3 regions of the Mangrovivirga cuniculi genome follow, and region 1 is predicted to be linked to each of the others. Evidence: riboswitches for the same ligand, from Rfam matches in the RefSeq annotation. Region 1 holds a riboswitch; each other region holds the start of a gene.
What was found. A riboswitch is a leader RNA that binds a small molecule or an ion and turns the genes downstream of it on or off. The one in region 1 is predicted to bind S-adenosylmethionine.
Positions count from the first base shown of each region.

Region 2: another riboswitch for S-adenosylmethionine. It lies ahead of DCC35_RS19810 (aspartate kinase); the one in region 1 lies ahead of DCC35_RS15055 (4Fe-4S binding protein).
Region 3: another riboswitch for S-adenosylmethionine. It lies ahead of DCC35_RS08925 (homocysteine S-methyltransferase family protein); the one in region 1 lies ahead of DCC35_RS15055 (4Fe-4S binding protein).

Region 1 covers NZ_CP028923.1:3,417,882-3,428,036, reverse strand. The annotation lists gene DCC35_RS15085 (homoserine kinase) at 1-594, shown strand, start outside; gene thrC (threonine synthase) at 597-1,916, shown strand; gene DCC35_RS15075 (phosphoadenylyl-sulfate reductase) at 2,142-2,852, opposite strand; gene cobA (uroporphyrinogen-III C-methyltransferase) at 2,834-3,586, opposite strand; gene DCC35_RS15065 (HEPN domain-containing protein) at 3,583-5,733, opposite strand; partial or broken gene DCC35_RS15060 (trans-sulfuration enzyme family protein) at 5,908-7,106, opposite strand; gene DCC35_RS15055 (4Fe-4S binding protein) at 7,119-7,469, opposite strand; SAM riboswitch class I at 7,701-7,806, opposite strand; gene DCC35_RS15050 (5' nucleotidase, NT5C type) at 8,482-9,036, shown strand; gene DCC35_RS15045 (SemiSWEET transporter) at 9,033-9,290, shown strand; gene DCC35_RS15040 (DNA polymerase III subunit alpha) at 9,295-10,155, opposite strand, start outside.
Region 2 covers NZ_CP028923.1:4,500,672-4,510,826, forward strand. The annotation lists gene DCC35_RS19810 (aspartate kinase) at 1-2,192, opposite strand, end outside; SAM riboswitch class I at 2,300-2,401, opposite strand; gene DCC35_RS19815 (chorismate mutase) at 2,511-3,602, opposite strand; gene DCC35_RS19820 (DUF5034 domain-containing protein) at 3,903-4,397, opposite strand; gene DCC35_RS21650 (hypothetical protein) at 4,387-4,515, opposite strand; gene DCC35_RS19825 (serine hydrolase) at 4,739-6,523, shown strand; gene DCC35_RS19830 (lipopolysaccharide biosynthesis protein) at 6,615-8,081, shown strand; gene DCC35_RS20780 (hypothetical protein) at 8,097-8,246, opposite strand; partial or broken gene DCC35_RS19835 (IS4 family transposase) at 8,314-9,534, opposite strand.
Region 3 covers NZ_CP028923.1:2,010,282-2,020,436, reverse strand. The annotation lists gene metH (methionine synthase) at 1-648, opposite strand, end outside; gene DCC35_RS08925 (homocysteine S-methyltransferase family protein) at 648-1,604, opposite strand; SAM riboswitch class I at 1,708-1,811, opposite strand; gene DCC35_RS08920 (Ppx/GppA phosphatase family protein) at 1,906-2,811, opposite strand; gene ppk1 (polyphosphate kinase 1) at 2,813-3,991, opposite strand; gene DCC35_RS21820 (polyphosphate kinase) at 4,018-4,959, opposite strand; gene gyrB (DNA topoisomerase (ATP-hydrolyzing) subunit B) at 5,042-6,988, opposite strand; gene DCC35_RS08905 (CoA-binding protein) at 7,095-7,472, opposite strand; gene DCC35_RS08900 (NAD(P)/FAD-dependent oxidoreductase) at 7,465-9,030, opposite strand; partial or broken gene DCC35_RS08895 (acyl-CoA dehydrogenase family protein) at 9,260-10,155, shown strand, end outside.

The sequences.
Region 1 (10,155 bases):
TTTAATACCGGAATGCCATTAATTGATCAGTTGAAAATTGCTATGGAAGGAGAAAGGAAGGCTTGTGGTACGGCACATGCTGATAATGTTGCTCCTGCTCTTTATGGTGGATTTACACTGATAAGAAGTTACCAGCCATTGGATGTTGTAAGGTTGCCGGTGCCCGAAAAACTGTATTGTGTTTTAATAAACCCGGATGTTGAAGTGAGAACACAAAGCGCAAGAGAAATATTAAAGCAAAAGGTATCACTTCAGGATGCAGTTATTCAAACGGGTAATGTGGCAGGGTTGATTAGTGCCCTTTATTCTGATGATTATCAATTATTAAGTCGTTCTCTTCAGGATGTATTAGTTGAACCGATAAGAAAAATTTTAATTCCTGTTTATGATAAAATGAAGTATACCGCAATGGAAAACGGAGCCCTTGGGTATGGAATTTCCGGTAGTGGACCTTCAATGTTCGCTTTATGTGAAGGCAAAGAAAGTGCTGAAAAACTTGTTAAACCTCTCAATGAAGTGCTGGATCATGTTGGGATTTCCGGAAAAATATATGTTTCACAGGTTAATCAGGACGGACCTGTAGTTAAAGAGTAAGAATGATGAAATATTTTAGTACAAAAAATAAGAATAGGCCATTTTCATTTAAAGAAGTGGTAATAAAGGGTCTCCCTGACGATAATGGTCTTTTTATGCCAGAGACCTTTCCAAAATATGATAGTGATTTTTTTGAAAGCCTTTCCGAAAAGTCAATTGACCAGATCGCTACAGAAGTTATTTACCCTTTTGTGAAAGAGGATATTCCGGAAAATGTCTTGAGAGATATTTGTGAAAATGCATTTAATTTCAAAGTTCCATTAACAGAAGTAAAGCCCAGCTTTTATTCAATGGAACTTTATCATGGTCCTACGTTAGCCTTTAAGGATTTCGGAGCCAGGTTTATGGCTGGCTGTATGGGATTTTTTGCTTCTGAAAATGATACAGAAGTAAATATTTTAGCGGCTACATCTGGAGATACAGGTGGTGCAGTAGCGGCAGGTTTCTATAAAACTAATGGAGTTAAAGTAACTATTTTATATCCGAAAGGAAAAGTCAGTGAATTGCAGGAAAGGCAATTAACCACCCTGGGAGAAAATATAACAGCTATCGAAGTAGATGGAACTTTTGATGATTGTCAGAAGCTGGTCAAAAAGGCTTTTCTCGATGAGGAGTTAAATAAAAAAATAAATTTGTCATCAGCGAATTCAATCAATGTAGCAAGGCTTTTACCTCAGTCTGTTTATTATTTTTATGCCTGGTCAAGGTTGAAGTCTGACAAAAATAAAATTGTATTTGCTGTTCCAAGCGGAAATTTCGGAAATATTACCGGCGGATTATTTGCCAGGATGATGGGACTTCCGATTGATAATTTTATTGCAGCCACAAATGTTAATAAGGTAGTTCCTGATTATCTCGATCAGGGGGAATTTCTTCCAAGGCCGTCTATTCAGACTGTGTCTAATGCTATGGATGTGGGGAATCCATCTAATTTTGAAAGGTTGATGGCTATATTTAATAAAAACTGGCAGCTGACCAGGCAAATAATAAAAGGCTATTACTATACAGATGAAGAAACGCTCGATGCCATTTCCCATGTTCATCAAAAGTATGGATACATTTTGGATCCACATGGTGCGGTAGGATATAAAGCTTTGTCTTCTTATTTAAATGGAAGAACAAATACAACCGGAATATTGCTCGAAACTGCTCACCCCATAAAGTTTGCCGAGCACGTTGAGAAATCAATTGGTGAAAAACTCAAAATACCGGAAGAAATCAGTGATCTGTATGATAAAGAAATTTTAAAGATCCCGATGGGGAAAGCATATTCTGAATTTAAAGATTATTTGCTTGAGAAGTCAGGGGTAAAAATAAAATAGGTTGAAAAACGCCGCCCTGGGAAGGCGGCGGTCTTTCAACCAAAAACATTAATTATGCACTAATCGTCTTTTATTAATATCGTTATTACGATGAATAAAGTCAAGTGATATTAGTAAAAAGTTAATTCAAAATTATCTGATTATTAATCATTTAGCTTTATGGGTATAAAAAAACCGGGATTATACCCGGCCAAAAGGAAAAAACCTTTTACTCAATCAGTATCTTTATATGTGGATTCCACATTCAGTCTTATCAGTACCAGCCCATCTCCCTTCTCTTCCATTACCTTTCTTAGTACAATGGATACATCCGATCGAAGAATATCCTTTGTGAATTAATCTGTTTTCTGGAAGCTGATAAATGAATTTATACAGCGAAATATCTTCCCGTGTCATATCCAGCAATGGATGAAACTTCAGGATACCTTTTGATTTTTCAAAAATTCTGAGTCCCGACCTGTTAGCATTCTGATGAGCCATCAGACCGCTGATCCAAACTTTGTGATTCCGTTTTATTTTTTCCAGGGGATCCACCTTATTTACCATACAACACAAGTCATGATTAGCTATCCAGGTTTTATTTTTCCTGGTAAATTGATGTTTCGTTTCTTCCGGATGAATTTCTATCAGGTTTAGACCCAATTGATCTTTAATCAGTTCTTTGTATTCGTAAGTCTCTTCAAAATGATAGCCCGTATCAATAAAATATACTGGCAGCGCAGGTTTTATTTTACTTACCATCGATAGAAGAACAATCGAACTACTTCCAAAGGACGTTGTTAAAAGAATGTCTTTCTCTTCAAAAAGATTAAAAAATTCTTTCAGACGGTCTTCTGGCTGAAAGTCATTGTATTTCCTGTGCAGGTAATCGAGATAATCCTGGCGATCAGGGTATGCTTCCGGATTAAAATTATTAGCTATGCTGTTTTTAACCATGATTTAAGTACTCTTTGATAATCTGTATGGGTTGAAAGACTTTCTCCGGCTACAATAATTCCGGGACTATTCAAAGTGGGTTCTGCATTTAGCTTTTCTTCGATATCACTCACTCTTCCACTAATGATCTGTGCATCGGGAAGGCTTCCGTTGATAATTACAGCAACCGGAAGATTTTCTCTCCCTGCATTTTTAAATAGTTGCATAATACCCGAAAGCTTTCTCATTCCCATAAGTATTACCAGGGTCGATTTTGAAGTGATCAAATTTTGCAGGTCTTCTGAAATTTTTCCGTTAGAACCAGTGGCTGTCACCACTGTGAAACTCTGACTAATCCCTCGGTGAGTTAATGGATAGGAATAAAGTCCTGGTAACTGAAAACTTGAAATTCCCGGCACTACTGCTGTTTCAATACCAAAAGTCTCAGCGTAATCTAATTCTTCTTTCCCATGGGCAAATACAAACGGATCTCCTCCTTTTAATCGAACCACATGCCCATGTTTGAACGCATAATATATGATCATGTCGTTTATTTCAGACTGTTTTTTACTGTGCTTACCTGCTCTTTTTCCTACAAAAACTTTCAGAGCATTTTTGTTATACTCCAGTAATTCCTGTGAGACCAGGGCATCATATAAAATTACATCTGCAGCTTGAATAGCCTTTATACCTTTTAAGGTGATCAGATCCGGATCTCCCGGACCTGCACCAACTAATGTCAATTTTGTTCTCATGCTTTATAATGTTCACTGACAACTACCTTGTCAAAGTTTGATATTTGATTAGCTCTGAAATCATTGATCTTTTTAAAGAACTCTGAAGCTTCAGAATTATATTTTGTAGCAAAATCTACTGTAGGATTGTTTTTGTTTATTTCCAGAACACTGGTTTTAAAATCGGTCCAGGCTATTTTATTTTCGTCAACCACATGCTTCTGGAAGTCATTAATAATGCCTGCATGTGTATTGCATGATATGTCCAGTGAAAGTAATACTGCCTTGGCTGCAATAATCATGCTGCTGTAAGCAAAGTATATTGAGTGCGCATACCTCCCTTGATAGAGCTCTTTGTTAGATTTCTCTAACTTTTCTCCGGCATCTTTTATGATCGTTCCAATGACATCGAGACTTACTCCAGCGCATTCTCCCGTTCCGATCTCAGGAATAAACTCACTGTCTGCTCCCCAATCAAGATATTCTTCGGGCAGAATGGCGCTTGTGTCAGCTAATGGTTTGAGGATATCATAAAAGTATCGTTTCCCTTGCTGTTTGAAATACCTGTGAAACTTTTCATTCCCACCGCTTTTGAAAGCCTGGAAGTCATCAATAATTGTTTTTAATGCTCTTGGAATTCGCTTAGTAGGTAGTTTAATGACTTTCTCTGCGATCAGTCCGTTTCCATTTTCATCCAGTCCGCCACCCAGTACAATTTGCATAGCCGGTAAAACCTTATCACCATTTCTGATCGAACTACCATGAAAGCCAATGTCTGCAATCATATGTTGGCCGCAACTATTCATGCAACCACTAATCTTGATATGAAGGTTTTTATCACCAACGAGCTCCGGGTAATCTTTTGAAATAAGTTTTTCAAGTTCAACAGTTAACCCGGTACTGTTAGTCACAGCAAGATTACAGGTGTCAGTTCCTGGGCAGGAAGTGATGTCCGCAAAGCTGTCAAAACCTGGTTCGGCTAGTCCTAATTCATCTAATTCAGCAAATAAATGAGGTAGATGCAATGACGGAATGAACTTAAGTAGCAGTCCCTGATTTATAGTGATCCGGATATCATTAGCAGCATATTTCTTTACAATTGACGAAAGCTTCCGTGCTGTATCAGAATGGATGTCTCCTTTTGCAACTTTAACCTGTGCTGCATAGAAGCCTTTTTGTTTTTGCTCAAAAACATTTATTGCTCTCCACTTTTCAAATTTTATCCTGTCAAATTCTCGCGATAATTTTTCCCGGTTAAACTTTGGTAGCTCAGGAATGTCCTGCTGCTCAGGATTGATTGAGTAAACCGGGAAGGGCAGGGCAGTACGTTCTTTCTCTGCCAGTTCAAGAAAAGCCTCCAGTCCAAGTCCACGTTTAGGTTCGATTAGGTACTTCATGCGGGCTTTAAATCGCTTTTCTCTTTCACCATACCGGTCAAAGACCCGCAGCCCGGATTCGATAAATGGAATAAGCTGATCAGATGGAAGAAAATCAAAAGCTTCTTGTGCGGTAAATGGCTGAGCCCCCAGACCACCACCGATAAGCACACGAAAACCCCTGACTTCTTTACCATCGATCAATTTAGTTTTAGGTATAAATCCAAAATCATGGATAAAACCATACGCATCATCTTTATCACTTGATGAAAATGCGATCTTTATTTTTCTACCCATTTCCTGATTTACCGGATATCTGAGGAAATATTCGAATACAGCCTGTACATAAGGGCTTACATCAAATGGTTCTTGTGGATCGATCCCTGCAGCTGGTGAGGCAGTAATATTTCTTAATGTGTTTCCACAAGCTTCTCTTCCGGTAATTCCTGCAGCTTCCAGTTCTTCCCAGAGTTGAGGTGAGTCATCAAGATTTACATAATGTAACTGAATGTTTTGTCTTGTTGTCAGGTGGAGGTTTCCTGTGCTGAATTGATCAGAAAGATCTGCCAGTACAGAAAGCTGATCAGTGGTTAATTTTCCATAAGGAATTTTAGTCCTGAACATCTGCACACCTTGTTGCCGCTGGCCATAAACTCCCCTGGCAAGACGAAATGCTTTGAAGCGTTCTTCATCGATCTTCCCATCCTTAAAAAGGTCGATCTTAGTTTTTAATTCTTTTATATCTTCCTGAGCTTCAGGATTAATTAGATCTTTTTTTGATAAACTGGACATGATTTTGTTTTGTTAAAAGTCAATAAAAAAGCCCCCGGGATTTGATATACTATCCGCGGGGGCTTTCCAAATGAATATAAATTGGGTGTACCTACGGACAATAGGGTATCTTAATACATGCGTACATGTACCTGTGACAACAACAAATATTCATCTGTATGGCTAAATAGTTTTTCATACTGTTTGTGAGATTTTTCTGCTTGCCCGAAGAGCCTGCTCAAGGTCTTCTACGATATCATTTATATTTTCAAGGCCGACTGATACTCTTACTAATCCGGGAGTAATACCTACAGCACTTCTTTCTTCCTCAGAAAGTTTGCTATGTGTAGTACTGGCAGGGTGAGTTACAATTGTTCGTGTATCACCCAGGTTTGCAGATAGAGAACACATTTTAAGATTGTTTAAAAATGCTGCACCTCTTTCAACACCTCCTTTTACTTCAAAGGTTATTAAGCCGCCACCATGCCTCATTTGTTTTTTGCAACTTCAAACTGGGGATGGGAAGGAAGAAAAGGATACTTTGCTTTATTCACATCTTCGTGGTCGAGAAAATAATTTGCAAGTTCCAGTGCATTGCTGCAATGTCTGTCCATTCTGACAGGCAGCGTTTCCAGGCTTTTAGATAAAATCCAGGCGTTAAAAGGAGATATTACCGGTCCGGTTTGTCTGGAAAAGAACCTGACTTCATCAATTAGTTCCTGAGAACCGAGTATTGCTCCACCGAGTACTCTTCCCTGTCCGTCAATAAATTTGGTAGCAGAGTGAGTGACAATATGGGCGCCAAATTTTGCCGGATTTTGAAGGTATGGGGTTGCAAAACAATTGTCGATGTTCAAAATCAGGTCATGATCTTTGGCAAAACCACCCAGCCATTCAAGATCTATAATATCCAGACCGGGATTAGATGGAGTTTCTGCAAATAAAAGCTTTGTGTTTGGTTTTACAGCTTTTTCCCATTCTTCAGCCGGAGCATTAATGTCAACATAGGTTATTTCCACATTCCATCGGGGAAATATCCTTGTAAATAGCTGATGAGTAGAGCCAAATACTGCTCTGCTTGCGATAACATGATCACCGGCACGCAGCAGTGCAGCCATACTTGTAAACATGGCAGACATTCCGGTTGCAGTGGCAAAGCCATCTTCAGTGCCTTCAAGAGCACATAGCTTTTCTACAAACTCGGATACATTCGGGTTGCTAAACCGGGAATAAATATTTCCTTCCACCTCATCCTGAAATAATGCTCTTGCATGCTCAGCGTCATCAAATGTAAATGAAGAAGTCAGGAAAAGCGGACTGGAATGCTCGTTAAACTCCGTTTGAGGATATCTGGTCCTGACTGCTTTTGTTTCAAAATGTTTAAAATCTGCCATATTAAATATTATTTATGCTTCCTGGTGAAGCCATTCCTTTTTCTGTTCTAATTCTTCCTGTGTTTCTTCATAATCAGGATCGGGTACACAGCAATCTACCGGGCAAACAGCTGCGCATTGAGGTTCTTCGTGAAAACCGGTGCATTCTGTACATTTTGCCGGTACGATATAATAGAATTCATCAGAAACGGGTTCCTGGTCTTCATCTGCAGGTACAGAAGTGCCGTCTTCTAATTCAACCTCATCAAGACTGGTTCCGCCGCCCCATGTCCAGGGTACACCACCTTCGTAAATAGCAGTGTTTGGGCATTCTGGCTCGCAAGCTCCGCAGTTAATACATTCTTCGGTTATATAAATTGCCATCGATTTTGTTGTTAATAATTGAAAAAATAATTTGAATCTCGCAGTAGAAATATAGATCTGCTGCAATGCTTTGAATCAGTAAGTGTTGTTAAAAGTTGTCAGATCAGCAACAGCAACACATTACCCTGTAACAACAAATAGTAGGATAAGCAACAAGAATAGAATTAAAGTCTTTAGTAGACTTTGATTGTGAAACTCTGAAGATGTTTGTAAGTGCTTTCATTTTAATTGCATTTATATTTCCCAACATCGGGCAGGAATTAGCACCTTATTTAATTTGTTTAATAGGTTGCTAGAGTTTCACCGGGCCTGTTCCCTCCACTCTTCTTTATAAATCAATTATTTAGAATTGATTTGATACAAATGTATGTAGTAGATTTTAACCGTACAAGGGTTTAGTTGAAATTATTTTAAAAATACTCTAAAAAACTATGAGCTCTGATAATCTAATGTGGTAACCATTGTGACTGATAAAACTATCAGGTAAAGGGTGCTTATTGATAAAGTGCAGAAAAAAATAAAAATTTTTTACCTCAAAAAATAAGTTAAAAAACTGATTATTCATTGATTATTAATACAACTTATAAAAAAATTAAAAAAAATTGCTTTCGGGGGTTTCCTTTTTTTCTTTGCCGGTATATACTAATGAATTTGAAAATTTTTTAGACGTTATTTTTTTACATGCAGTTGATTTTTTGATATTATTTTTTAGACTGACAATATTCAAATTCATTACGGTTTTGGCAGTAGGCTCTTAGAGAAATTCTAAGAGCCTTTTTTTATGAGCAAACGGGCTACTTGGTTTATTGTTTCAATCTGTGAGTCAAAATGTCGCCATAAATGTAATTTACTTATATAATTATCATCAAAAATTGAATAAATCATACTCTAGTTCGATGAATTAATAAAACACATTGCAGCATTGTGGTGTTTTAACTTTATTTGCTGTTCATTTTTTGCAGATGCTTGAAAATTTAGTTAGGCAGTGCAGTTGTTAAGAAAGGAAAATGTTATGAAAAAACGTATTGCAATAGATATGGATGAGGTGATGGCTGACACGCTTGAAGCTCTGATCGATAGATATCAAAATGATTTCAATATTGAGATCGACCGTACTGATATGGAGGGATGGCACCTGGAAGATTATGTAGATCCTGAACATAAGCAGAAAATTCTTAATTACATGATGCAAAGGGGGTTTTTCGAGAATCTTCCGCTTATAGAAGGGGCGCAGGAAACCATAGAAAAACTTCATAGGGATCACGAGATTTTTATCGTGACTGCAGCGACTCAATTACCACATAGTATGGAAGAAAAAGTTAAATGGCTTAACAAGCATTTTCCATATATTGGATGGAGAAATATGGTGATGTGTGGTGACAAGTCAATTGTGATTGCCGATTATCTTATCGATGATCATGCGCATAATTTTGATGGTTTCAAAGGAGAGGGAATTTTATTTCATTCACTCCACAATGCAAAAGAAACCAGGTATAAAAGAATATATGCCTGGACTGAATTTGAAGAATTGCTGAATTCTTCGCTTTCGCATTCTATACAGACATGATAGACTGGAAGGAAATTATCGGGATAGTGGCAGGTTGTTGTACAACCATTGCTTTTTTACCACAGGTGATAAAAACCTGGAGGACAAAAAGTGCACGTGATCTGTCATTATCCATGTTTCTAATATTTTTTACCGGTGTATTATTATGGCTGATTTATGGAATAGTGGTTGCTGACCTACCGGTAATTCTTGCCAATAGCGCCACATTATTTCTTGCCGGTATTCTTCTGTTCTTTAAAGTGATCTATAAGTAATTTGTCAGGTAGATAGTAATGCCTGTTGCCTCAGTTTATCCCGGTCTACCATTGGAACTTTTTCCATTTTCGTAATCTCGATCATCGGGTATTCAAAATCTTCAACGACCTTTCCTTCAATATTGTAAAACCCGGCACCTCTGAACGGATATTTCTTTGCTGTATTTGGAAAGTGAGTGGTGTCAAAAAAATCACCGTTTTTATCGATAAACGTTCCGAAAAACATCGGTTTCCTGTCTTTAGTTCTCGTGTTTTTTATCGTGACCAGGTATCCGGTAATTGAAAAACGCTTTTTCAAATAGCTGATCATGTCTTTTGCCGCCAGTGGAAGCAAACTGTTTTCGGGAAGTAGAAGAAAAGGATCGCACAAAGGGAAACCTATAAGCTCAAATTCGTCAAATGCATCTTCAAATGGTATATGATCCAGGTTGGGAAGAGAATAGGTTTTCATTTTTGTGTGGAACATATCTCCACCGGGAAGTTTTGTTTTGCTTTTTTCTTTTTTGCCATAGTAAAGTCTTGCCTGCCACAACAGGGCTCTTTTTTCTTCGCCGGTAAATCTGAATGCACCGATTCTGATCAGGATATAAATCTGCTCGGGTCCGGGAAGAGTACGTTCAATAAAATCCTGGAGTCCGGTGTATTTCCCATTTTCTCTTTCGCTTACGATTCGGTGAGCAAGTTTGGTTTCAAGACTTTTTAGATGAATAAAACCAACATGGATTTCTTTTCCGTTGATACTTGTTAAATATTCACTTGTGTTTACACAGGGTGCCTGGATGATCGCTCCGTATCGTTTGGCTTCGTGAAAGTAGAATTCTGTTTTATAAAAACCCCCGAAGTTATTAATCACCCCGACCATGAA
Region 2 (10,155 bases), 1.1 Mb from region 1:
CTTTCCAGTGCAAAATTATGTCTGCCTACTATGGCAATTATCGCCATATCATGATTAACTCTGATTGATGAAATATCCCCTGATTCTAATTCATTCTGAAATTCTCTTGTCAAAATCAGCTCTGCCTCATTTGCCTGTTCACTATCGACAACAAATCCAATACCTCTTTCTGATGATGCCTGTGAAATCAATCTTACGCTTATATCCTTTTTACTTAACGAATGAAATATTCTTGCATCGATACCCACTTTTCCCAGCATACCTTTCCCATCTAAGCTTACCAGTGATACCCCTTCGATCGATGAAACTGCTTTAACACCCTTTTCAGCACCGGTTTTATCAATTAAAGTACCTGTTTCCTGAGGCTTCCAGGTACTTTTGATCCTTAATGGAATATTATTGAAAAGAAGTGGCTGGATTGTTTTTGGATGAAGTACATTGGCACCAAAATTTGCAAGTTCATTGGCTTCCCGGTAGCTTATGTGTTCCAGCTTCATGGCATGTGGAACATATTTCGGACTTGCGCTGAAAACCCCTTCAACATCTGTCCAGTTTTGTACCTCGACAGCATTGATAAAACTGGCAATCAATGTTGCAGTATAATTACTGCCGTTTCTGCCCAGGGTAACCGTTTCACCGTTAACATCTCTGGCTATAAATCCTGTAATCACAGGAATAGTCTCAATATCCAGCCTTCCGAAAAACTCTTGTACATTTGACCGTGAATTATGAAAGTCAACATTTACTGCTGCTTCCTGACGTCCGGCTATCAGTAATTGCCTCGCATCAACCGGGATTGCTTTCAATCCATTTTTATTCAAGTAATTAGCAATAACTTTGGCGCTGATCAGTTCTCCCACTGCTAAAATTTTGTCCTCTACTGGTGTTGCTTTATACCTCAACACTTTCAGGGCTGCCAGCAAATTTGCCAGTTCATCTGTTTCATGTGAGAGATCAAGTTCGTATCCCGGAATTTGCTGGTTCTCCACAAAATCATTAAATAATTTATCATAAGAATCACCATTAATTGCAGCCTGGTAAAGTTTGCATAACCTGTTTGTACTGTCACCCCGTGCTGAAACCACTAAAGCAACCGGATACAGATCAAAAGCGTGGTTAGTTATATCGATGACATTTTTCAGAACAGGCCCGTTTTGCAATGACTTCCCTCCGAACTTCAACACAATACGCTGATCTTTCCTCACAGGCTCATGCTGTTTATAAAAAGATTCAATTCTGTCTGTTATCTGGTCTATCTCTATTAAAAACCCATCATGACCGTAATCAGACTTAATTTCCCTGTAGATGGCATCCGGAATATGCTCAGCTATAAATTGCTGAAATCTGGTAGGGATAAGTGAATCAGAATCAATTCCAATTACCAAAGTAGGTATTTTTATTTCTGAAAGAGCCTTTATTTCTCCTCCACGGTTCCTGCCTATATTATGAGTATCCAGGCATTTGGTGAGATAGAAATAACTTAAGGCATTAAAGCGATTAATAAATTTCTCCCCCTGATATTGTAAATAGCTGGAAGATTTAAAATTGTCTACTTTCTCTTCGGTGTCTGTTTGTTTTTCAATAAAAGCATCAGAGGTTCGGTATGTCAATAAGGCCATCGAGCGGGCTGCTTTCATACCTGCTTTACCACCATCTTTGGCACCAAATGTTGGATCAGATTGCATGGCCATTCTTTGAGATTCATGAACAGCAATACCCCATGCTGATTCTTTCGAACAAGAGGCGATTAATACCATATGACTGATATCACCTTTAAACCCATAACCAAATTCCAGAGCCTGGTTTCCTCCAAACGACCCACCGATTATGGTATGTATTTTATCAATCTTTAATTCTTCAGCGAGTTTAAAATAAGAGTTTACCAAATCTCGAATGCTAAACTGCGGGAAATCAAGACTTTCGGGACGGGTAGACCCATATGGTGAGCCAATAGAATTGACACAGATGATAAAATATTCTTCCGGATCGTAAAAGTTTCCTTTACCAAATAGCTTAGGCCACCATTCTTCTACATCTGAGCTTCCCGAAATAGCATGAAATACCCAGATAATATTCGACTGATCTTCATCGATCTTGCCATAAGTATGATATGCTAATTGAAGATCATGGATATATTCACCGTTTTCTAAAAGAAATGGCTCTTTAAAGGTCACTGTCTTTTTATCGCTCATAAATCTGTTTCTGCTTCTTTTATAACCGGGCTTATCAGGAATGCAGAGCGCTAAAAAAGAAAAACCTCTTTCAACTGACGTCAAAAGAGGTTTAAATATCTTCTTTTGACTTATCTCCCCCGGCAAACCGGGATGGAATTAGCACCTTCTTGTAAACAAGGGTTGCTAAGGTTTCAACGGGCCTTTCCCTCCACCTTTCTTGATAAGCTATGTAAATGAACTTATTTCTAAATAACTCTTGCAAATATAGGCTTTATTTTTAAAATCCAATGAAAACGTATCTTTCTATTATATAAAGCCCTATTTCTTTACACCAATTTATTTAACAACGTTATTACCGGCTTTATTCATCACGATATTCTGATGATCAATAGATTCCTGGTGAATAATTTTCAAATATGCTTTCATGAATTTCTCTGAAAGGCCGTGAATCCCTCCTTTCACTAATGATTTCTCAATAATTTCCTCCCATCTGTTTGGTTGCAGGATCGTTATTCCCTCATCATTTTTCACATGGCCGATCTCTTCAGAAGTTTTCATTCGGTCACCTAAAAGCTTCATGATATCTTCATCAATCATATCTATGCGGCTACGCAATACATCTAATTTTTCTCTGAATGAAGCATCTTCAACAGAAGTACTCCTCACTACAAGATCTGATAGTAACTGATCTAAAACCGATGGTGTAACCTGCTGATCCTTGTCACTTAAAGCCACTTCAGGGTTAATATGTGATTCAATCATCAAACCATCCATATTCAAATCAAGAGCCTTTTGAGAAACAGCTTGAAGCAAATCGCGGTTTCCACAAATATGGCTCGGATCACAGACCATTGGCATATCCGGAAATCTGCGTTTCATTTCAACTGCCAATTGCCATTTAGGTTCGTTTCGGTATTTCACCTTTTGATGCTGGGCGAATCCACGATGGATCAAACCGATTTTTGTAATTCCGGCTCCCTGTAAACGTTCGATTGCTCCGGTCCACAATTGGATATCAGGATTAAGCGGGTTTTTCACAAATACAGTCGCGTCGGTTCCTCTTAAAGCATCCGCGATTTCCTGCACAGAAAATGGATTCACAGTAGTTCGAGCACCGATCCACATTACATCTACATCGTGTTTTAATGCATCAAATACATGACTGAATTTGGCTACCTCTGCAGAGATGGGAAGACCGGTTTCTTCTTTAGCTTTTTTCATCCATCCTAGAGCTTCTACACCTACACCTTCAAAGCTTCCTGGTCTTGTTCGTGGTTTCCATATTCCAGCGCGTAGAATATCCACCTTACCAGTATCTGCAAGTTCCTTTGCCGTGGATAATAATTGTTCTTCGCTCTCAGCACTACATGGCCCTGAAATTACTACCGGCCTTTTCTGTTTAAATAATTCAATTACGTTCGTTTTCATTGGAATGACTTTTTTATTAAAAATTTTGAGACATAAAAAAAGCCTCCCGGAATTGGGAGGCTCTGTTAATACATTTATAAACTAAAACATACTATGGCCTCCCTTTTATTCTATAATAAAAGAAAAAGAAGTAACCAATATATGCTGCTCTGTTCGTAATCATTTGACACTAAGATAAAGTAAAATATTATTAACCATCAAACAATTTCTAATATTTTTATCAAAATTTTAAATTACAAGGCAAAACACTATGTTTTTGATTACTAAACACCCTTATTTTTAAACGAACGGTTGTTTGGATTACTCTAAAATCACCTCATCGGTGGTGGAGCTCAAAGTTTTTGAGCTGGTTTCAATTTCAATCGTAAATACATGTTTCGAAGCCTCTCCAGGAGCCTTTGTAATATATAATGTAAGTGGATCCTTTTGAAAATTATCTAAGAAATAGGCATTGTTAAGATTATCAGCTGAAAATGGAATTCTTTCAGAACCGATATCCAACATATTAAATAAACCCACAAGATTAGTCCCCGCCGGATACTCGCTATTAAAATCATTATCTGAAGTAATGACAACACTTTTTACAGAATCCATCAAAGAATAACTTACTAATGGGGAGCAAGCATAAGCAGTGGTTGAAAATAAGCCATAAGAAGTAGCCTCTGATAAAAAATTCACATTTAAGTCCAGGCTTTGCATAAGAACAAATTCATATACTGCATCTAATGTATCGGTATCCTGATATTGCTCAAATCCAGCTCCTGTTGCCTTCTGAATAGAAGAATTAGAAATCATTAATGCTTACCTGCAAAGTACCTCCTTCATCACCTTTACACTCATCACAAGAAGGAATACCAAAAATAAAAAATGACATTACGGAAATTTTAAGGATTATAGTTTTAAAATGTCTCATTCTAGTTGATAGTTTAATTAAAATTCCTTTAAAAGTAATTCAATTAAATTTAATGTTAAGATAAAACAAAGGTATTCCGTTTTCTGTATCCAGACCCTGTCAAAGTCAAAATTATGGCTTAAATAAGCTATTTTCGCAGATATGACACCAAGGTGACATCTATATGTCGTCTAAAAGACTGATGTAACAGACTACTTTTACATCAAACAAAATGATAAAAAAAATGACTAATTCATTATCCAAAAATTTAATCTACCAACGAAAACTTAAAGGGCTTACACAAAAAGAATTGTCTGACCGAACTAATATAACTGTAAGAACTATTCAGCGAATTGAAAAAGGAGAAACTGAACCTCATCTTCAAACTGTAAAATTACTAGCTGTTGCAATGGATATTGATGTGGACACTCTTTTGCCTCTTAATAACCCACGCGAAGAAGACATACAAAAAAAATGGCTACTCCTTCTTCATGCTACCCCTTTTTTAGGCTCCGTCATTCCACTATTTAACATCCTGGCTCCGGTATTTATCTGGATTCATAAAAGAGAAGACAACAAAATATATGATATTCATGGCCGTAAGGTATTAAACTTTCAATTGACAATGACACTGGTTTTTCTTTTCGCCCTTTCAGGAATGATGTTCATTGGACATTTAATTATGCAAGGCACTCCATTAATGATCTTTCTGTTTTTTGGCGTTTTAATTTATACCTTCATAGTAATGTGTGTAAACATATACCTGGTCATCAAAGACAGAAAATGCTATTACCCCCTTTCAATCCCGTTTCTTTCTATTAAAAGAAAAGCGAAAAACAAAATGGCAACAATTGTCCTCATCGTTTCTTCATTCTTTTTTTCCTGTTCTTCGCACGCCCAAACTGTTAGCAGGCTTGATGGATCGCAAATTACTGTAGATTCTTTAGATCGAAAGATTAAACAATTGATGACTGATGCAAAAGTCACAGGAATGGCAATAACCATTTTTAATGATGGGAAATCAGTTTATAGCAAAGCCCATGGTTATCGAAATAAAAAGGAAAGCCTGATTTTAACTGATTCTTCTAATATCTATGGAGCCTCTTTAAGTAAAGCTGTTTTCTCTGTTATCGCTATGAAGCTAGTGGAAGAAGGTTTTATTGATCTGGACACACCCTTAGAAAGCTATTTAGATAAAAAGATTTACGAATATGTCCCTCAAACCAGGTGGCACGATGATTATTCAAACCTTAAAAATGACACTCTTTATCATAAAATCACTGCCAGAATGTGTTTAGCTCATACGAGCGGATTTCCCAATTGGCGCTTTTTCCTTCCTGATCAAAAACTAAAAGTTACCCAGGAGCCTGGTGAGGGTTATTTATACTCAGGTGAGGGGATGGTCTATCTTCAGGTTGTGTTGGAAAAACTAACAGGCAAAGGATTTGAAGAATTAGCTAGTGAAATAATATTCGAACCTCTTCAAATGACCAATAGTAGCTATGAATTTAAACCCTCTTTTGAAAAAAGCATGGCTTATGGACATAACAAAGATGAACAGCCTTATCAGAAAGATAAAGACAATGAGCCTCGTGCTCCAAGCACCCTTGAAACAACACTTGAAGATTACACCAAATTCATGACGGCAGTTTTTCAACGTAAATTGATATCTGAAAATTCATGGCAGGAAATATTTAAACCGCAAGTAAGAATCAGAACTTTGAAACAGTTTGGCCCGCTTTCTAAACAAACTGGCTCATACAATGATGACATCAAATTGAGTTATGGACTTGGCTGGGGTATATTTTTTACTCCTTATGGTAAAGCTGCTTTCAAGGAAGGGCACGGTAGTGGGTTTATACACCATTCGGTGATATTTCCAGAAGCCGGTAAAGGAATACTGATAATGACCAATAGCGAAAATGGAAATAGTATTTTCAAAGAACTGCTTGAGGCAACTTTAAAAGACACGTATACTCCCTGGGAATGGGAGAACTATATTCCTTTTGAACAAAAGGCAAGCAATTAATCGCAAGGTTGTGAATGCGTTTTTTTATATTGCCCCGATTATTGACATAATTAATTTTTAAGCTAATTGACAAGGGCATTGGCTGATAATAATGAAAAGCGATAAAGCTCAAATACAGACTTTTTGGTTTACAATAATAAATTACCTCGGCACTGTAATCGGGATATTTTCTACCATTTTTATATATCCCTATTATAAAGATTTATACGGGAAGGTAGGGTTTATTGACAGTGCTGCTCAAATATTAATACCCATTCTGGTATTTGGAGGTAGCCATGCTATAATTCATTTTTACCCGACCCTTACAAAAGACAATAAATCAAAACTTTTTAGCTTTAGCCTAAAAAATATACTCATCATCTCCCTTGGAATAGGTATTCTTATTCTTTTGGGAGATTTATTCATTGATAGTGGAAAATATAAATATATCTATTACTCTTTCCCAATTGCAATAGCTCTGGCTGCTCTGGAAGTATTTAAAAAGCAGGCTGCAACAATTCAAAAAATTGCTATCCCAACTCTTTTTGAGAAAATCATCCCTAAAATCAGTCTTCTATTAATATTTATCCTGGTTATCATCGAGGTTTTCAATGAAACATCAGGTTTGATCTTTTTTATTATATCCTATTTATTGGTCTTCACTTTAAGTTCTTTATATGTATATAAAAAGTCTGACCTATCGATCAGATTTAATACTAAAGGGCTCTTTGAGCAAGTCGAAAGAAGGGAGTATTTTGTTTATGTATTTTATTCATTCCTTGTAAGCTGGGGATCTTTTCTTGCTTTCAGACTTGATGGATTGATGATCCCGCTTTTTCTGGATTTTCAGGATAACGGTTCATATAAAATTGCAGTAAACCTGTCATCAGCGATTAGTGTTCCTGCAATTGGAATATTCACGATATATGCTCCTAAAATTTCAGCATTAGTGAAGAACAATGATATTGATACATTAAATGTCAAATATACTGAAACGGCTAAGATTCTTTTTTTTATAGGTTTCATTATGGTAGGCTGTATCATTATTGGGATCAAGCTCTTTTTTCAATTACTACCAAGTGGTAAAGAACTTATGGATTCAGCTTCGGTGATTTACATATTATCGATTAATATGTTGATCAACATGGGGACTGGGTTGAATACCGAAATAATTACCTATTCAAAGTATTACAGATTCAATATTGTATCAGTTTTAAGTCTTGTAGTAGTAAATATAGCTTTAAATCTATATGTTTTGACACAAACAAGCTATGGTATCGTAGGAGTTGCTATTGCTTCACTGATTGCTGTAACATTATTTAATGCTGTAAAACTTATATTTATTTATAAGAAATTTAAAATTCTACCTTTTGATATCGGGTATCTAAAGCTCTTCTTATCATTAAACCTTATTTACCTGGTAGTATATCTAATTCCGGAATTCAATAATTTATGGATCACTCTGATTTTTAAAATTGGACTGGCAATTGGATTGTCACTTTTCGTTGTTTATCAGTTAAAATTAGTTCATGCCTATAATCAATGGGTCAATAAACTAATCAGCCGATTCTCTCAATAAATAGCTCTGATTTATTCACATTTTAAGACCGTACCTTGGGCCTTGTAAATCCGATGCCCTGGTTCGTGTCTCCACCATAGCCGTCAACCTAAGAGTAATTTCAGCCTGATTCATAGCCATGTAGTCATGGCTAAATTTTATTTTCCATGATTTTTTTATTGCCATTATTACGGAATGGCTGACCGTTTTTGTTATTAACAATATCGCAATTAAACACTTGAATAGCAAGCAGTTAAATTAGTATTTCAGCTATTAATTTACTTCCTTTTTTATATTCTTTTTCGTGGTGTTTACGCGTTATTTTATTCAACTTCATCAGCCATTTATAAAAGGATTCCGGATCTTGAAGTAAGCTCAAATTTAAAGTGGTTGATCTATCTACCATAGTTCGTGTAAACTTATGAAGGCTAATCTCTTTTCGACTAGTTTCTTCGAATAACTTCAAAATAGACCAGTTGAGCATTACCCATATAAACTTAATTAGAATTACGCACTCTAACCTGACTGCATTCATAGCATGGATCTTGTGTAATTGGAGAATACTTTTCCAGGTCTTGAAAATAAGTTCTATTTGCCAGCGAAGAGTATATAACTCATAAACACTTTTTGCTGAACATTTGTCTTTTTCGATGTTGGTTACAAATAGGTTTAATCCACTGCTTTCCTCTGCTAACTTACTTAAAGCTCCTCTTTTGGATCGTTTCTTCTTTATTCGAACTTGCCTTTGCTCTTCAGTAAGTAGATTGGCTATTAGTCTGACAGGCATTAAGATCTTACTCCCTAGAAAAATTTCAAGATCAAGATATTTTTCTTTTTGAGAAGTAAGTTTATTTCTGATGTCCTGAATGGTAAGTTTTTTTAATTCACCATCATGTTTGATAAACATTGACCATTGAGCTTTTGCTCTACTTACAAAGTATATATCTCGTTGACTTATCTCTTCTAAAACCTTTGGAGAGTTGTATCCTAAGTCACGAAGTAGCAATGCATTGGGAGGTATTTGGTCTAGTTGTTTTCTACCAGCTGTCACATCAGAGTCTAAAGCAGATCCTAAAGACAATTCTGTTACTTTTCCTCTTAGTAATTCATATTCGAGTTGTACCTGGGCTACCGCATCAGTTCCAGAACCACCATATCCAGGGAAAGAATCAGCTAAGTTTTTAGTCACTCTAAACTCAGAACTATCCATTATTCGAATCTCACTAAATAAAGAACGAGAATAGATACTTTTCCGACTGATTTGTGAAGCAATCACTTCTTGTAGTAATTGAAGCAACATGGCTTTGGTCCTGTTGTTAAAACGCTTATCAAAGGCTTGCTTGGAAATACTCTTTGAAGTGTTGTATTCCATAGAAATACTGTAGTCACTGAGCGTTGGGCAACTTCTGGAGTTTGAGAAAAATACAGTGTTTAAAAAGGACTCTGGAGTTATCGTAGATGTCCGCTGCTTAAAACCTGTTTTTTTTTGCTATCGCTTCAAGTTGTTCGCTGGATACAAGCTTGTGAACATAATTAGAAAAATCCTTGATTCTTCTTGTTAAAAGTGTTTTTCGTTTGTTTTCCCATGCTTTTTTTGCTTAGGTTGACGGCTATGGTGTCTCCACGAAACAGATTAAACATTCAATTAAATTAAGGCAGGATTACCTAACGGTGATCCTGGTCTGGGGCGGTGCTAATGAAAACCCACCCCCTATCGGGGGCTAGTTTTGTTGTTTATGCCAGTCAAGATCAAGCAAGCTTGGTATCATATAATATTGATCCATCATAATCTACTGCCCCTGGTTCAAGCGTCGCGCTTGGACCATTTATAATGATAAATTGGCAGGATTACCTAACGGTGATCCTGAGTTTTGGGGCGGTGCTAATGAAAACCCACCCCCTATCGGGGGCTAGTTTTGTTGTTTATACCAGTCAAGATCAAGCAAGCTTGGCTTATTACTCCAATGATGCCCTGGTTCGTGTCTCCACGAAACAGATTAAACAGCTTTTTTATTTATGGCAGGATTACCTAGCGGTGATCTTTAAGATAAAAGTAGCTTCAGTTTAATAAAGCAATCCTATCATCCTTCCATCC
Region 3 (10,155 bases), 1.4 Mb from region 1:
AGCTTCAAAGAAATCAAGTGCATTTCTCCGGTGTTCTTCCATACCTGTGGCTACAGGAAAAATATTCGGGTCAAAAATTATATCCTGAGCAGGAAAGTCAGCTATTTCAGTGAGTAGCTTGTAGGACCGTTCGCAGATTTCAATTCTTCGATGATAATTATCAGCCTGACCGTCCTCATCGAAAGCCATAACAACTACAGCAGCTCCATATTTTTTAATCAATCGGGCCTGCTCTAAAAATTGTTCTTCTCCTTCCTTTAAAGAGATGGAATTTACAATCCCTTTTCCCTGGATACATTGCAGCCCAGCTTCAATGATCTCCCATTTGGAAGAATCGATCATTATCGGTATCCGGGCAATTTCAGGTTCAGATGCCATGAGGTGTAAAAACTTAACCATTGCCGCCTTTCCGTCGATCATGGCTTCATCCATATTGACATCTATCACCTGGGCTCCACCCCTTACCTGGTCGAGGGCTACATCCAGGGCTTCTTCATATTTATCCTCCCGAATCAATCGGAGGAATTTCCTGGACCCTGTTACGTTCGTTCTTTCTCCGATATTGATAAAATTAGCATTAGGAGTTACGTACAATGGCTCCAGGCCACTTAATCTTAATGGCTTATATGTAAAGTTATTTTCACTCATCAAACGGCTAAATTTTCTTCACTTTCTTTTCTTGGCTGATATTTTTCAGCCAATTGAGCAAGTTGTTTTATATGTTCTGGCGTTGTGCCACAACATCCCCCTAAAATATTTAAGAGGCCTTCTTTTAAAAACACTTCAACTTCATTTTTCATTGATTCCGGTGTCTGGTCGTAAGCACCAAATTCGTTTGGCAAACCTGCATTGGGGTGGGCACTTACTGCAAAAGGTGACTTTTTGGCCAATATTTGTAAGTACGGACGTAACTGTTTAGCTCCTAGTGCACAATTTAATCCGATAGATAAAAGATCAACATGAGAAACAGATACTAGAAATGCCTCGGTAGTCTGACCACTTAATGTTCTGCCAGATGCATCAGTTATTGTTCCGGATACCATGATTGGCACCGTTCTTCCTCCATCCTCAAAATAATCCTGGGCGGCAAAAAGGGCTGCTTTAGCATTAAGCGTATCAAAAACAGTCTCAATTAATAACACATCAGAGCCACCCTCCACAAGTCCCTTAATTTGTTCTTTATATGCTTTAACAAGATCATTAAAAGAAACTGCCCTAAAACCGGGATCATTCACATCTGGTGAAAGGCTCGCTGTTTTATTGGTCGGTCCTACCGAACCAGCCACCCATCTGGGCTTTTCCGGGTTAGCCCTGGTAAATTCTTCTGCAGCAGTTTTTGCTATTTTAGCTGATTCATAATTCAGTTCATAAGCAAGCTCACTAAGATTATAATCATCCTGTGCGATGGAAGTACTGCTAAAAGTATTCGTTTCAATTATATCAGCTCCGGCATCCAGATACTCCTTGTGAATAGTTTCTATTATATCCGACCGGGTAATACTGAGAAGATCATTATTACCTTTTAATGAAGAAGTGTGGTTTTTAAATCTTTCACCTCTGAAATCTTCTTCATCAAGATTATACCGCTGGATCATGGTACCCATGGCTCCATCGAGAATTAATATCCGTTTTTGTAATGCTAGTTTTATATCCACTCTATCTTAATTTACAACTTAGTTATCAAGAAAGAGTTTCAGACGGGCTTGAAACTTATCTTTTCCCGGTCTTGCCGAGATGGGAAGTAGCACCAAGTTTAACCAAGGTTGCTAAGACTTCGCAGGGCCCAATCCCTCTGTCTTTCTTGATAAGCATTAAACAAAATAAACAAATGATAAGGAAATAATAAAACTTTTAAGAGATTTTTAATTCCTTTGCCATTCTATTAAAATCATTAATAATAACTATTTATATTTTTAAGGCCATTTCCTCCTCAAAATATTTATCGATCAATTTTTGAATCATTCCATCTTTAAGTCCAACTGTAGGCACAACCATTTTATCTGCCCTGGCCCATTCCATTGCAGCAAGGTAAATATCGGCAGCAGGCAATATCACGTCGGCGCGATCTTCATTAAGATTTAATAAATAAACTCGTTCTTCATAGGTCATTTCAGAAAGTCTGGATTTAACTTCTTTGATTTGATCTGCAGTAACAAATCCTTTTTCACCACCTTCAGAAATATCCATTATTTTATTTATGTTTCCACCAGTACCCACAGCTGAAACAGGAAGATCTTTCTTGTTATATTTCTTTAATTGCTCCCCAATCCATGAGTGTATCTTTTCCCAGGTCTTAGGATTGTCATGATGACCCAGGCTACGGACTGAACCCAGTTTAAACGAATGAGCAACAATTTTTTTCCTGTTTTTATAAATATTAAGTTCGGTACTACCTCCACCAACGTCCACGTGAATTACCATTTCATCGGCGATATATTGCTTAAGTGCATTATTGATCATGGATGCTTCTTCATCACCATCAATTATTTTAATCTTCAATCCGGAGGTATCTCTGACTTTTTTAGCTATTTCAGGGCCATTATCTGCTTCGCGCATAGCTGAAGTTGCACAGATCATATGATCATCTACCTCATAAAGATCCATCAGACTTTTATAAACTGACATCAGCTCCACAAATTTTTCAACTTTCTTTTTTTTAATCCTGCCATGCTTAAACACATCCTTACCGAGACGCAATGGAAACCTGACATATTCAAGCTTTTTACTATAAACAGAACCTCTAAAAACTTTGACAGTATTAACCTGAAAACGTATTGCGTTTGAGCCTATATCGATAACAGCTAATTTCATATTATATACTCAACAAATCTACTTCTTCAAGTTTCTCTTCAGTTAAACTATAAAACGCTTCGTGAACACTAATTCGTTCTTCTTTATCTAATGGCTGCTTCATAATATAAGTACCATCACTGTTCATTTTATATGAATTAACATTATCAATCAGATTAAAATAAAGAACGTTTACCAGGTAATTCTTTATCACATCATCTTTAATTAAGAAAAGCGATTCAAGGCGACGATCAAGTGATCTTACCATAACATCTGCACTGCCACCATATAGTTTAGGATCTCCGGAATTGTGGAAATAATAAATTCTCGAATGCTCAAGATAATTACCTACAATTGAGATCACCTTAATATTCTCCGACAATCCTTTCACTCCAGGTTTCAGGCAGCAGATTCCCCTGACAATTAATCGAATTGGCACACCAGCTTTTGAAGCCTCATAAAGCTCATCAATAATAACATCATCCTGAAGTGAATTAATTTTGATCACGATTCCGGAGCCAACACCCTTTTTAGCATTATCAGCTTCATTACGGATTAATGATATCAACTGCTCCCTCATATCTCTCGGGGCTGTCAATAATGTCTCGTAACCTCCAGGTACAGAGTGCCCTGTAATTACATTAAAGAATTCAGATACGTCGTGAGCATATTCATTTTTAGTGGTTAAAATGCCTATATCAGTATAAAGAGTTGCAGTATCTTCATTGTAATTACCACTGGCAAGGTGAACATAACTAGTAACCTTCTTACCTTCCTGACGCACGATATTCAGTAATTTCGTATGAGTTTTAACAGCACTCAGACCATAAATTACATAACAACCTGCCTTTCTAAGCCTGTTGGCTTGCCTGATATTGTTTTCTTCGTCAAATCGTGCCTTAACTTCGAAAAGAACGGCTACGTTTTTACCATTCTCTGCGGCTTTCAATAATGCTTCTACTATCCGGCTATCTTTCGCAAGACGATATATTGTCATTTTAATCGATAGTACCTGCGGATCCTCAGCTGATCGTTCTAGTAATTCGATCAATGGACTGATGCTATTATATGGGTGATGCAATAGCACATCCTTTTCCTTGAGCACTTCCATCAAATCCTCATTTTCACTGGCATGATAGTTTATAGGGTCTCTTGGCGGAGGTGATTTCGGAAGTAAATGCTTGAATTCGTTATGCTTAATGACTTGCCAGAAACTGGTGAAATCAATTATTCCCCCGCTGGAGCTTTGAAAATATTAAAGTCCTCCAGGTTCCATCTTTTCTTTAGAAACCTGAGTAAGTTTTTATTGTACTTCGATTCGACTTCAATTCGCACAACCCTTCCGGTCTGACGTGTTTTAAGCTTACTCTTAAGTTCATCTAAAAAGTTTGTCTCAATATCATCACTTTCTTCAAGTGTGAAATCTCCATTACGAGTCAATCTGAACAAGTCAGCTGATATGATCTCAACATTTCTAAATAACCAGCTTATATGTTCTCTGACAATTTCCTCAATAGGAATGAAAACTATTTCACTTTCTCTTCTGATCTCAAAAAAGCGAGGTAGGTTATTTGGTATCTGAATAAAAGATATTTTACTCCGTGAGGTATTCTTCTTACTCATTTGAATACCATTGCCGCTACTCTGAGTCACCACTCCGAATATCAGTACCTTATTCATAAGGATTGGGAAAGAATGCATACCATCATAGGTCATTGGTGTTAACATCGGAAACACCGTTTCTTTGAAGTAATCTGTAACCTTTTCCTTCTCCTTTTTATGCAGACCACTAAATTTCAGGACCTTTATTCCGTAATCTTTAAAACTAGGAGCAAGTTCTTTAGTATAAGCCTTCATCTGAAGATTAAAGAACTTATGAGACTCATCAAATAGCTTATCTCTGAATGGATATTCACTTAAACCTGAATAATCAATCCGTTCTTTTCCGAAGTCTATATAATTGTATAAACTCCCTATTCTTATCATAAAGAATTCATCGAGATTTGAACTGGTAATAGCCAAAAATTTCAGCCGATCGATCAAGGTTCTATTATCCTTACGGGCTTGATCCAGAACTCGATAATTAAATTGTAGCCAGCTAAGATCGCGGCTAATATATTTAGATTCCTGTATTAACTCTTCAATCTTTTTAGAATGAATAGTTGCCATTAGTAGATCGGGTTTCAGTGAACAAAAAAAGCCCCAGTTGAGCGGGGCTTTAAATTACGAATTAAAGTCTTATTTTCATCAATTATACATCGAGATTAGCATATTTAGCATTTTTCTCGATAAACTCTCTTCGTGGTGCAACTTCATCACCCATCAATACTCCGAATAGGTGATCTGCTTCCGCTGCAGAGTCAATTGTAACTTGATTTAAAGCTCTGTTATCAGGGTTCATCGTTGTTTCCCAAAGCTGCTCAGGATTCATCTCTCCAAGACCTTTGTAACGCTGAACGCCAACATTTTCTTCTTTACCATTTCCAGCTAGTTCCTGAACGATCTGAACTCTTTGTTCTTCAGACCAGCAATACCTGACATCTTTTCCTTTTTTTAGCTGGTAAAGTGGTGGTAAAGCAATATATAAGTATCCTTTTTCAATAAGATCTCGCATATATCTAAAGAAGAAAGTAAGAATAAGTGTTCTAATATGAGATCCATCAACATCAGCATCCGTCATGATGATAATCTTATGGTATCTCAACTTTTCCATATTCAGTGCTTTCTTATCGTCCTCAGTACCAAATGATACACCAAGCGCTGTAATGATATTCTTTATTTCTTCGTTTTCATATATCTTATATTCCTGGGCTTTTTCTACGTTAAGAATTTTACCTCTTAATGGTAAAATAGCCTGGAATCCTCTGTCACGACCTTGCTTTGCTGATCCACCTGCAGAATCTCCCTCCACGAGGTATAATTCACAAATAGTTGGATCTTTCTCTGAACAGTCGGCTAATTTACCAGGAAGAGCAGTTGAAGTAAGTACATTTTTTCTCTGTACCATTTCTCTTGCTTTACGGGCAGCCTGACGAGCCTGAGCAGCAACAATAACTTTTTGTACGATCGCTTTAGCTTCTTTTGGATTTTCTTCCAGGTAATCTGAAAGAATTTCTGAAACAGCACTATCTACAAAACCCGAAACATCAGAGTTACCAAGTTTAGTCTTTGTCTGACCTTCAAATTGAGGTTCGGCAACTTTAACAGACACAACTGCTGTCAGTCCTTCTCTAAAGTCATCACCGGTAATATCAACCTTTGCTCTCTCAAGTAATCCTGAACGGTCAGCATATCCTTTTAGAGTTCTTGTTAAAGACCTTCTAAATCCGGCAATATGAGTCCCTCCTTCTATCGTATTAATGTTATTCACGTAAGAAATAACATTTTCTGAATAAGAAGTATTATAACTTAAAGCTACCTCTACAGGTACCTCACCATCTTCTTTATTAATATAGATTGGAGTTGGAATTAACTTTTCTCTTGATTCATCAAGGTATTCAACAAATTCCTGAAGGCCACCTTCTGAGAAATATTCACTGTGAAGAAATTCTCCATCATCATCAGTTTCCCTTTCATCAGTTAGTTTTAGCCTGATCCCTGCATTCAGGTAGGCCAACTCTCTCAGTCTTGAAGCAATTGTTTCATACTTATATTCAGAAACAATGAAAATATCTGTATCAGGTTTAAACCAAATAGTAGTTCCTGAAATCTCCGTATCTCCGATAGATTCAACTTGTGTCTTAGGCACACCGCACTCATAGCTTTGTGTCCAGATCTTGTTGTCACGATGAACAGTTGCTTTCAAATTTGCGGAAAGTGCATTCACGCAGGATACACCCACACCGTGAAGTCCACCAGACACTTTATAAGTATCTTTATCGAACTTACCACCTGCGTGTAGTACGGTCATTACAACCTCAAGTGCAGACTTATTTTCCTTTTTGTGAATATCAACAGGAATACCCCGTCCATCATCTTCGACGGTGATACTGTTATCTTTGTGGACAGTAACTGATATATTTTTTGCGTACCCGGCTAACGCCTCATCGATAGAGTTATCTACCACCTCCCAGATCAGGTGGTGAAGACCTTTTATACCAACATCGCCAATGTACATGGCTGGTCTTTTTCTTACAGCTTCCAGTCCTTCCAGAACTGTAATATTACCCGCCGAGTAATTATTTCCTTTTTCTGCCAAAATTATATAAATTTTGAATTATACAAACGTTCAAAAATACGTAATAAAGTGCTAAAAACAGATTTATTCAAACTATATTTTCAAAAATAATATTTATACTATTTAATCAAAATTGACCGGTTGACAACATTACCAGCGTACAGGCCTCAACAGGTTCAATTCCAGCACTTTCTGCCTTCTTATAAAACTCGTAATTTTCTGTCCCGGGATTAAAAATTATTCTTTCAGGTTTTAATGAAATTATATAATCGATCCATTCATCCTGATGCCTGGGCCCGATATACATGGTCACTGTATGAACATCATCAACTTCCGGTTTTTGCCTTATATCGCGAATGGACTCCCCAAAGACTTCCCCTTGTTTTATACCTACCGGTACAAAAGGAACTTCGTAATCATTAAACATATCCGCAGCTTTAAAGGCAAATCTCGCTGGATTTGGCGTTGCACCGATTATCACTGTTTTTTTGTTTTTCTTATCCATAAGATTCAATAAGTTTTTCTACACATCTTTCACCATCCATTGCAGCAGACATAATTCCTCCTGCATATCCTGCTCCTTCCCCGCAAGGATAAAGCGCTTTAACATTTATATGTTCTAACGTTTCTTTGTCGCGAGGGATTCTAACCGGAGATGATGTCCTGCTTTCAACACCTATCAATTGAGCACTATTCGTAAAATATGCAGGCATTTTCCTCTTAAAATTTAAAAATCCCTGCCTTAATGACTCACTCACAAAATCAGGGAGATATTCTCTCAGATCAGAAGAAACAAGTCCCGGCTGGTACGATGTATCCCTTAATGTAGGGCTTACTTTTCGATTCACAAAATCTACCATTCTTTGAGCCGGTGCTTTTTGACTTTCACCTCCAGTTTTAAAGGCTTTTTTCTCGACTTCTGACTGAAAGGCCATTCCTTTCAGCGGACCGTGTTCGTGATACTCTGCAAGATCGTTTTCAGATACAGTAACAACCATTCCTGAGTTTGCATACCGCCCGTCTCTTCTACTTGGACTCATTCCGTTTACTACTTGTTCCCCGGGAGCTGTCGCAGATGGCACTATAAATCCACCCGGGCACATGCAAAAACTAAACACTCCATGTCTGCCTGATTTAAGATCAACCTGGGTTTTAATACTGTATGCAGCCGGTGGTAAATATGGACCTCTGCTTTTCGCATGATACTGCATGCTATCTATCAATTCCTGGTCGTGTTCTATCCTGACTCCTAAAGCAAAAGGCTTAAATTCAATTTCTATATTTCTTTTATGTAACAAAATAAATATATCTCTTGCTGAATGACCTGTAGCCAGCACAACGCCTATTCCCTCAAAAGAATTACCTTCCTCGGTAACCACTCCTTTCATTCTTCCTTTATCAAGAATAAAATCTACAACCTTAGTTTCAAAATGAATTTCACCGCCAGCTTTTAAAATACTTTCTCTTAGTGAGGCAACAAGTGGAGGCAATTTATTAGTTCCAATATGAGGATGTGCTTCGTAAAGGATATTTTCTCGTGCTCCATGAGCAACAAGGATCTCCAGAATCCTCATAATATCTCCTCTTTTTTTACTCCTGGTATATAACTTGCCATCGGAATAGGTCCCTGCACCACCTTCTCCAAAGCAATAATTACTCTCGGGATTTACAATATCATGCTTATTTATAGCTGCCAGATCTCGCCTTCGGGTCCTGACATCTTTGCCTCTTTCGAAAACGATTGGTCGATAACCTAATTCGATCGCTCTTAAAGCAGCAAAAAGGCCTGCCGGACCGGCACCGACAATAACAACTTCTGGTTTGCCAGTAGCATCCTGATATTCTTTTGGCGTTGGAACAGGATCGGGAGCGGGCTCATTAATATAAACTTCCAGGTTTACATTAATAACTATTTGCTTTCTACGTGCATCTATCGATCTTTTCCTGATTAGAAATTCAATATTTTTAATATCAAACCCTGTTTCAGATGAAACGATCTTTTTTAACTCCTCCTCCTGATATGCCAGATGAGGTGGTAGTTTTAATGATAATTCTTTAACCATGTTGCTGTAAGGGAGTTATCCTTAAATTTAACTGCAAAAATACGCATAGTCATCTATATAAATAAGAAGAAGAATGAATATTAAGGCAAAACCATTATTACAGCCATTTAAATGATTTAAGTTTAGTTAAATAAGTCCGTCTGGCTGACTTTTATTTTAAAGAATATAATTGAAATAAAAATGTCTTTGTAAATTTGATGAACTTGATAAACAACAAACCTTTAAACTCATGAATACCGAAACAACTGCAGAAAACAAAAAAGCAGTAAAACAGGATCTGTTTGAATCACCTGATTTTTACAATATCGACGACTTGCTAACTGAAGAACACAAGCTTATCAGGTCTTCTATCAGGGATTTTGTTAAGAAAGAAATCACTCCATTTATCGAAGATTGGGCAGAAAGAGCTCATTTCCCTTACGAGATAGTAAAGAAATTTGGTGATATTGGTGCATTTGGTCCAACGGTTCCAGAGGAATACGGAGGTGGCGGACTTGATTATATCAGTTATGGCCTGATCATGCAGGAAATAGAAAGAGGTGACTCTGGCATGAGATCAACAGCATCAGTTCAGGGTTCTCTGGTAATGTATCCTATTTATAAGTTTGGTTCTGAGGAACAAAAAAGAAGTTTTTACCGAAACTGGCATCTGGTGAAATGCTGGGTTGCTTTGGATTAACAGAACCTGACCACGGTTCTAATCCGAGTGGTATGGTCACAAATTTCAAAGACATGGGCGACCATTATCTTTTAAATGGTGCCAAAATGTGGATCTCTAATTCACCAAAAGCAGATATAGCTGTAGTTTGGGCTAAAAATGAAGAAGGAAGAATTCACGGACTCATAGTTGAAAGAGGGATGGAAGGCTTCACCACTCCGGAAACCCATGGAAAATGGAGTTTAAGAGCATCAACAACCGGTGAATTGGTTTTTAATGACGTTAAAGTACCAAAGGAAAACCTCCTTCCAGGAAAAAGCGGACTCGGAGCTCCAATGATGTGCCTTGATTCAGCAAGATATGGTATAGCCTGGGGGCAATTGGTGCTGCAATGGATTGCTATGATTCTGCAGTGAGATATTCTAAAGAAAGAATTCAGTTCGGTAAACCGATCGGAGGATTCCAGC